One region of the Salicola sp. Rm-C-2C1-2 genome, then DNA from elsewhere that is predicted to be linked to it. Evidence: predicted binding sites of a transcription regulator. Region 1 holds the regulator's gene; the other holds the start of a gene.
What was found. Region 1 encodes LexA, which represses DNA repair genes until DNA is damaged. Its sites were predicted from a motif close to TACTGTNTANNTANACAGTA; they were not measured.
Positions count from the first base shown of each region.

Region 2: the regulator LexA is predicted to act here: its motif matches at 1,307-1,326, upstream of recN (DNA repair protein RecN).

Region 1 covers NZ_JBEFNF010000010.1:16,781-20,436, reverse strand. Annotated here, with positions in the region: gene AAF659_RS14140 (response regulator) at 1-449, opposite strand, end outside; gene AAF659_RS14135 (DUF6586 family protein) at 628-1,113, shown strand; gene AAF659_RS14130 (hypothetical protein) at 1,126-1,389, shown strand; gene AAF659_RS14125 (cell division inhibitor SulA) at 1,383-1,847, opposite strand; gene lexA (transcriptional repressor LexA) at 1,880-2,488, opposite strand; gene yccX (acylphosphatase) at 2,557-2,829, opposite strand; gene AAF659_RS14110 (DUF6231 family protein) at 2,848-3,342, opposite strand; gene AAF659_RS14105 (error-prone DNA polymerase) at 3,364-3,656, opposite strand, start outside.
Region 2 covers NZ_JBEFNF010000007.1:168,864-172,519, forward strand. Annotated here, with positions in the region: gene dnaK (molecular chaperone DnaK) at 1-435, opposite strand, end outside; gene grpE (nucleotide exchange factor GrpE) at 519-1,139, opposite strand; gene recN (DNA repair protein RecN) at 1,339-3,021, shown strand; gene fur (ferric iron uptake transcriptional regulator) at 3,077-3,505, opposite strand; gene AAF659_RS12520 (outer membrane protein assembly factor BamE) at 3,616-3,656, shown strand, end outside.

The sequences.
Region 1 (3,656 bases):
TGAAGCGCATCCTGCCAGGGCACGTCCGTGGCTGAGGATGGCGCAGGGGCTGAGGCCGTTACTGGCTCGGGTGCCAAAGTGGGGCTGTAGAGCCCATAGTCTTTCAGCGTATCGGCCAGGATATCCGGGTCAATGGGTTTGCGGATGAAGTTGAGGGCGCCCAGGCGGCGAACCCGTTCATACGCCCCGGGTTGGATATCGCCTGAGACTACGATAACAAGGGCAGGCAGTTCTTCCTGATGAATACGTTCCAGAACCGCGTAACCATCGGACCCGGGCATATTGAGGTCTAGGAAAACAACAGCCCCTTTGCCGTCACGGATAGCCTCGAGGCAAGCATCACCGTTTTCGACAAAAGTCAGTGCCGTGTCCCAGTCCCGAGGGAGAGACCGAGCCATTTGTTTGCGGGCCATGGAGGAGTCATCACAGATGATCACGCCTGTGGGCATCGGCAGCTCCTGAATGTGTGGTGGAGCGCCGCGCCGGTCTATACCGGGGCGGCGCGTGTTATCTCTAAAGGGTAGCAGGCTGAAGGGGTTTTTCACTTTGTTGGTTGCGGCTGCGGGGAAGTCAGCCGGTTATGTTCGTGATAATATAAGGGCAACTGATTGCCAAAGAGAACTGCTGATGCCGGATGCCGAGCGGTGTTCACTGCTACGGGAAAAGCTAACCCTTGCAGGGCAGCTGGTGGCGCTATCGGATGAGGCCGGTCACCGAAGGACAATGGTGACATCAGAGGCGTTGGTGCAGGGCACTGTAGCCCTGGTTGCCGAGGCTCGCGACATTCTGTTGACGCTGGTTGCTGAAAGTGCTGGTGATGACGCGGCTGATGTTGATTGCCTCGCGACTCTGCGTGCACGAGTTGGCGATCAACCTGGCGAGGTTCAGGTGCTGTCAGCTTCTGCCGCGGCAAGCGACAGCTGGTGGTCAAGACTCGAAGCCCTTCTGGCGCGTCAACAGGAGGCGGGGAGGCGCGGCTCGCAGCCGCGTGATCCGGGGGTGATTGCCGTGGCTGCGGCCGGACCCGACTGTTCTCCAGAAGCACTTCGTTCACTGATCAGCGATTTCAGGGATTATTTTGAGACGTTCGTGGAACGTCACAACCAATGGTAAAAGGCGTTGTCTATGCCCACATCCTTTTTGGAAATCATTCAGCTTCCCACTGGCGAGTACGCGCTGCGCCGGGCGGATGATGAAAGTACACCACTGGTGCGGATCCGCTTCTCAGATGAAGCCAAGGAGATGCTCCAGGACAATGACCTGAACGTGGCCAAGGCTATGATCACTGCCGGCCTGGAGGCGGCAGGGTCAACCACCGATGATATCGGTGACGTGGACATGGAAGAGGAAGATACCATGCCCCCCGCCTACAATCAGACCGTTCACTGACGATGGTTCTGTCTCTGGCGCAGTATGACGCCATGGCTGTGGCCGCGGACAGACGCGCTCTCCAGGCGGGCATAGCTGTGGCGACTCAGGCCTGAGGTCCAGAGCACTACGCCATGGCAGGTGCCCGCTGAGAGCGCCTTTGTGGCTAGATCTTCGGCGCTGTGCTGCGCCGACGAGCGCAGAATCAGAAGCTGGTGCTGGATAATGCCGTGATGCTGCTGCCACTTGCCGACCAGCCCTGCCGGCGGGTCAATCCAGGCGAGCCAGCGCTCCTCCTGGTTGAGCTGGGTCAGCATCGGTAAAAGCAGCTGGAAGTTCTCGACCTGCTCTTGCGGCAGAATGATCTCCGTAACGTTCGCCTCCGGCGCGCCATCGTCGCCGCTATGGCTGACGCTGGTGGGTGGTGCACCGGTAATAGGGCTTGTCTGTTTCTGGGGACTGAGATCCAGTTGTTCCATGATAGGACTCCTGTCAGCGCTGTGGGGCCGGATCAGTGCAGATCACCGCGGCGGATGACGCCCACGCCCAACCCTTCAATGTCCAGTGGTGTTTCGGTGAGATCCACCTGGATGGGCTCGAACTCATCATTTTCGGCAATGAGCCAGACCGTGCTCCCGTCCCGGCGGAAGCGCTTGACGGTTACCTCGTCCTCCAGCCGGGCCACGACGATCTGACCATTGTGAATCTCCGTGGTGCGGTGCACCGCCAGGAGGTCGCCGTCCAGGATGCCCACATTCTCCATGCTGGTGCCGCGTACCCGCAGAAAATAGTCTGCGGCGGGTGTGAAGAATCCGGGTTCCAGGGTGCAGTGATCCTCGATGTGCTCTTCGGCGAGGATGGGGTTGCCGGCAGCTACCTGGCCGACAATGGGAATCCCCGGGCTTTCTTCTCCTTCGGGGAGACGGATACCCCTGCTGGCGCCTTTGACCATTTCAATGGCGCCTTTCCGGGCGAGGGCGCGGAGATGTTCCTCGGCTGCGTTAGCGGATTTGAATCCCAGAGTGGTGGCGATCTCAGCCCGTGTGGGCGGATACCCCGTGGAGTGTACGTGCTCACGGATGAGATCGAGAATCTGTTGCTGTCTTGAGGTCAGGTTCATAGTTAGGGCCACTGTTTTTTTGTACAGGCACTGTCAATGTATACAGTTTTTGTGGCCCTGTAAAGAGGTCAGCCAAGGGTGAATCCGGAAGGGGCTACCGTGCTGGTTGGGTGGCTTTCAACACGGCTTACTGAGGCGGCGGGCGGACCTTCATGGAGCCACTCAATGAGCTGACTAACGGCGTTTTCCGCGCCACAGGCGAGTACTTCCACACTGCCGTCAGGCTGGTTGCGGGCGTAGCCGGTAATGCCCAGCTTCTGGGCGCGGATGCGAGTGCCGTCCCGGAAACTCACTCCCTGAACATGGCCCTCAACGCGGGCGAGAACGCAGGTTTCTGCCATTGCTGTGCTCCTGTGCTGTTACCAGCGGGCTTTGTCCCACATTTCGGGGTTGGCCCAGTTGTCTGGATTGTTCCATTCGCGAACGTAATTATAGGTGTCCAGGTCATAGGCGAACAGGGTGGCGTTCACGGGCTCCGTGTACTGGTAAAGGCGTGTGAAACCCATGCCGATGAAATCCTGGAAGCGCCAGGGGCTGTCGTTTCGCACCAGTACGGCAATACGTGTGGCGCCCATGTTACGCAGCTGACCGAGCAGCTTCTGGCCCCGGGCCTGTGGCAGTTTCTCCAGGGTGTCCGTAACCAGAGCCAGCTCGAAAAGCTGGGGTAGCGGGAAGACGCTTTCAGGCTCCTCAGGAGGTAGCTTCAGGCACTGCGTTGCTGTTGTGCGTTCCGGCCACCGCTGCAGACACTGCTCGGCGATACCGGCGCTGTGTACCACGGAGGCGGGGCGGTAGTGATCAAGGATCATGCCGATGTCGCTGGCAGGGTTGTAGCCGTTGGTATCAGTTTGCATGGCGGCCTCGCGGGCTGAGTGTTAATGAAAGTTTCGGCTGCTGACGCTGAGCCTGTCAATGAGGTGGCTGAGGTCATTGAGACGGCCAGCGATCACGTGAATGACGCCCTCATGGCGTTCCAGGGTTCCCCGGACCTGAAGCAGTCTTGCGTTGAGCAGGGGGCGGCGCTGGCAGCGGACGGTATCCGGCCAGACAACCACGTTGATGTTGCCGGTCTCATCCTCGAGGGTTACAAAGGTGACCCCGCCCGCAGAGCCCGGCCGCTGGCGCCCGGTAACCAGCCCCGATACAGCCAGGGGACGACCGCTTTCGG
Region 2 (3,656 bases), on a different contig from region 1:
GTAGGCCGGGACAGTAACAACCGCTTCGGTCACGGTCTCGCCGAGATAATCCTCAGCGGTGCGCTTCATCTTCTTGAGCACCTCAGCAGAAACCTGCGGCGGTGCCATTTTCTCGTCTTTCACCTGTACCCAGGCATCGCCGTTGTCATTTTTGACGATGTCGTAAGACACCATGTTGATGTCTTTCTGCACAACATCATCGTTGTAAGCACGCCCGATGAGACGCTTGATAGCATAAAGCGTATTTTTCGGGTTGGTGACCGCCTGGCGCTTGGCCGCCTGACCGACAAGCGTCTCGCCTTCATCGGTATAAGCCACAATGGAGGGCGTCGTGCGATCGCCTTCCGCGTTCTCAATCACCTTGACTCCATCGCCATCCGGGATGGCCACACAGGAGTTCGTGGTGCCCAGGTCAATACCTATAATCTTACCCATGGAAATCACTCCAATTATTTCGTTGAATTCAGATCCGGTTTCCAGTTGCCGTTAATCCCTAAATTGGGCCTAACGACTCAATTTCAAGCCTGCTCGTCGACGTTTCCGCCCCCGGAGTCATCCGCCTTGGCCACCATGACCATCGCCGGGCGAACCACCCGGTCATGCAGTAGATAGCCCTTCTGCATAACCGCGATCACCGTGTTGGGCTCAGCCTCATTGCTCGGAACCATGGACATAGCCTCATGCTTCTGTGGGTCGAAGGGCTCTCCCACCGGGTTGATCTGCTCGACGTTGAACTTCTCCAGTGCGCCCACAAACATATCCAGCGTCATGTCGACCCCTTCCTTGATGCGGGTAAGCACTTCTTCACTCTGGACTTCTTGGCCCTGAGTGCTTTCAACCGCCTTTTCAAGGCTGTCGACTACTGGCAGCAGTTCTTTCACGAACTTCTCGACCCCGAACTTGTGGGCTTTCTCGACATCAATGTCAGCACGCCGCCGGATGTTCTGCATCTCAGCCTTGGCGCGCATCACTTCCTCTTTCTGCTCCTCGAGCTGAGCGCGCAACTGCTCTGCCTCGCTGCCCCCGCTCTCAGCTTCCTCCGGAGCATCGGAGGCCGCTTCCGCGCTTCCCGCGTCGGCGCCGTCATCCGCGCCCGTTTCATTCACGGCTTCATCCTTACGGGTTTCGTCATCACTCATGATCAACCTCATTGCTCGGTATCAGATTCTTTAGCCCGCTGCGGGACGTCTGCGGAGCAATATGGGGCTGTTTGGGCTGGTTTCAACCACCATTGGCCACTTTCGTCACAAACCGGATCGTTACGGCCACTTGAAACCTGCAGAAAGTAACTGTACAAATAACCATATACTGTATATCGATACACGCTAGGAGCCATCTATGCTCACGCACCTGACCGTCGCCAACTACGCTGTTGCGGAAAAAGTGGAATTGACCATCAGGAAAGGCATGACCGCACTCACCGGCGAAACCGGAGCCGGCAAGTCTATTGTCATGGATGCCCTGAACCTGGTTTCAGGCGCGCGTGCGGATGCAGGCGCTGTCCGTGAAGGAGCGGATAAAGCCGACCTGAGCGCGGTTTTCGACCTTTCGCGCATCCCGCAGGCAAGAACCTGGCTTGAGGAACGCGACCTGGATCAGGACGGGGACTGCGTGCTGAGGCGCGTCATCCGGCGTGACGGTCGCTCACGGGGCTACATCAACGGGCAGCCCTGCACACTGTCTGACCTGAAAACCCTGGGCAGCATGCTCATGGACATCCACAGCCAGCATCAGCATCAATCCCTGCTCAAGCGCGAAACCCACCATCGGCTGGTGGACGAGTTCGGCGGCAATCATGAACAGGCCGAACAGGTCCGCAACGCTTTCAAGGAATGGCGCGACCTGAGCCAGCGCCTGGAACAGGCCACCAACCAACGTGATGAGCGCAACGCCCGCACTGAGCTTTTACGATATCAGGTGGAAGAACTCGACCGGCTGGGGCTGAGCGCCGACGAACTGACGCAGCTTGAAGCCGAACAGAAGCAGCTGGCCAACGCCGAAAACATCCTGTCGCAGTGTCACGAGGCTGCACAATGCTGCGGCGAAGGCGAACCCGCCGCTGCCGGGCTACTGGACCAAGCTCGACAGAAGCTGGAACGGTTACCCATCGAGGTGCCCCAGCTGGCCGAAACCTGCCAGATGCTGGAAGAGGCCCGAATCCAGGTGGAGGAAGCCGGCGACAATCTGCGGCGCTTCATTGATGACTATGACTGCGATCCGCAGCGTCTGCAGGATGTGGAAGAGCGTCTGAGCTGGATCTACCAGGTTGCGCGCAAACACCAGATCCAGCCTACTGAGATCCCGGAACATCAGGAGACGTTACGCGCCGAGCTGGACGAACTCGAAAATGGCTCCGAAAGCCTGGAACAACTCCGTGAGCGGGCTGAAGCAGCGCGCGCTGAATGGGCACGACTGGCGGATGGGCTCAGCAGCGCCCGGCGCCACGCGGCTGAACGCCTGGATGCGGGCGTGGGAGAAGAACTTCGACGGCTGAGCATGCCGGACATCCAGTTCCAGACCTACTTTAGCCCGTCTTCCGCCGAAGGACAGCCCGCAGGCTGCGGCCATGAGGAAATGGAATTCCTGGTTAGCACCAATGCCGGCCAGAGCGCCCGGCCGCTGGCCAAAGTGGCGTCGGGCGGCGAACTCTCACGCATCAGCCTGGCCATCCAGGTGGTTGTAGCCCAGACATCGACTATTCCGACACTGGTCTTCGACGAGGTGGATGTCGGCATCGGCGGTGGTGTCGCGGAAGTAGTCGGACGGTTGCTCCGCCAGCTTGGTGACAATGGCCAAATCCTGTGCGTGACCCACCTACCCCAGGTGGCCAGCCAAGCGCACCAGCACCTCTCAGTGAGCAAGTTCACTGAAGACGAAAAGACCTACTCAACCGTGGAAAGCCTGGACTCCGAGGAACGGATCCGCGAGGTGGCGCGAATGCTCGGCGGTGTGGATCTTACCGAGCAGACCATGGCCCATGCCAGCGAGATGCTGCAGAAGGGGCAGGCGACTCATCACTGAGACTGAAACAGCGTCGTGCGCGCGACCCTGTTTCGCCAGGATGAGCAGTCAATCTTTATTCCTTTGGCTTCACGTAAAGAATCATACTGTGGTCCACCAGATCAAAGCCGTGCTCCTCAGCGATACGACGCTGGCGTTCTTCGATGACTTCGTCATAGAACTCGATAACACGCCCTGTCTGGGTACAGACCATGTGGTCATGATGCTCTTCTCCAGCCAGCTCGAACACCGCATGACCGCCTTCGAAGTTGTGGCGCAGCACCAGCCCCGCCGCCTCAAATTGCGTCAGTACCCGGTAAACTGTGGCCAGACCCACATCATCACCAGACTCCAGAAGCTTCTTATAGACATCCTCGGCGCTGAGGTGATGATCGCCTTCGGCATCCTCTGCGGCTTCCGCGCTCTCGAGGATACTCAGAATCTTGACCCTCGGTAGCGTAACCTTGAGGCCTACCTTGCGCAGCTCGACGTTTTCTGGTGCCATGCTGAACCTAACCGTTGGTGATGGAGTGGGCTTTCGTTACCATGTGCGCTCGTCTTCAGGCGGGCAGCGCGCCTCGGAGCGGCACTCAAGATAGAGGATTTCCTTCCACGATGCAAAAGGCTTCCATTCCCGCCTGCCTGGCTGCGGTCAC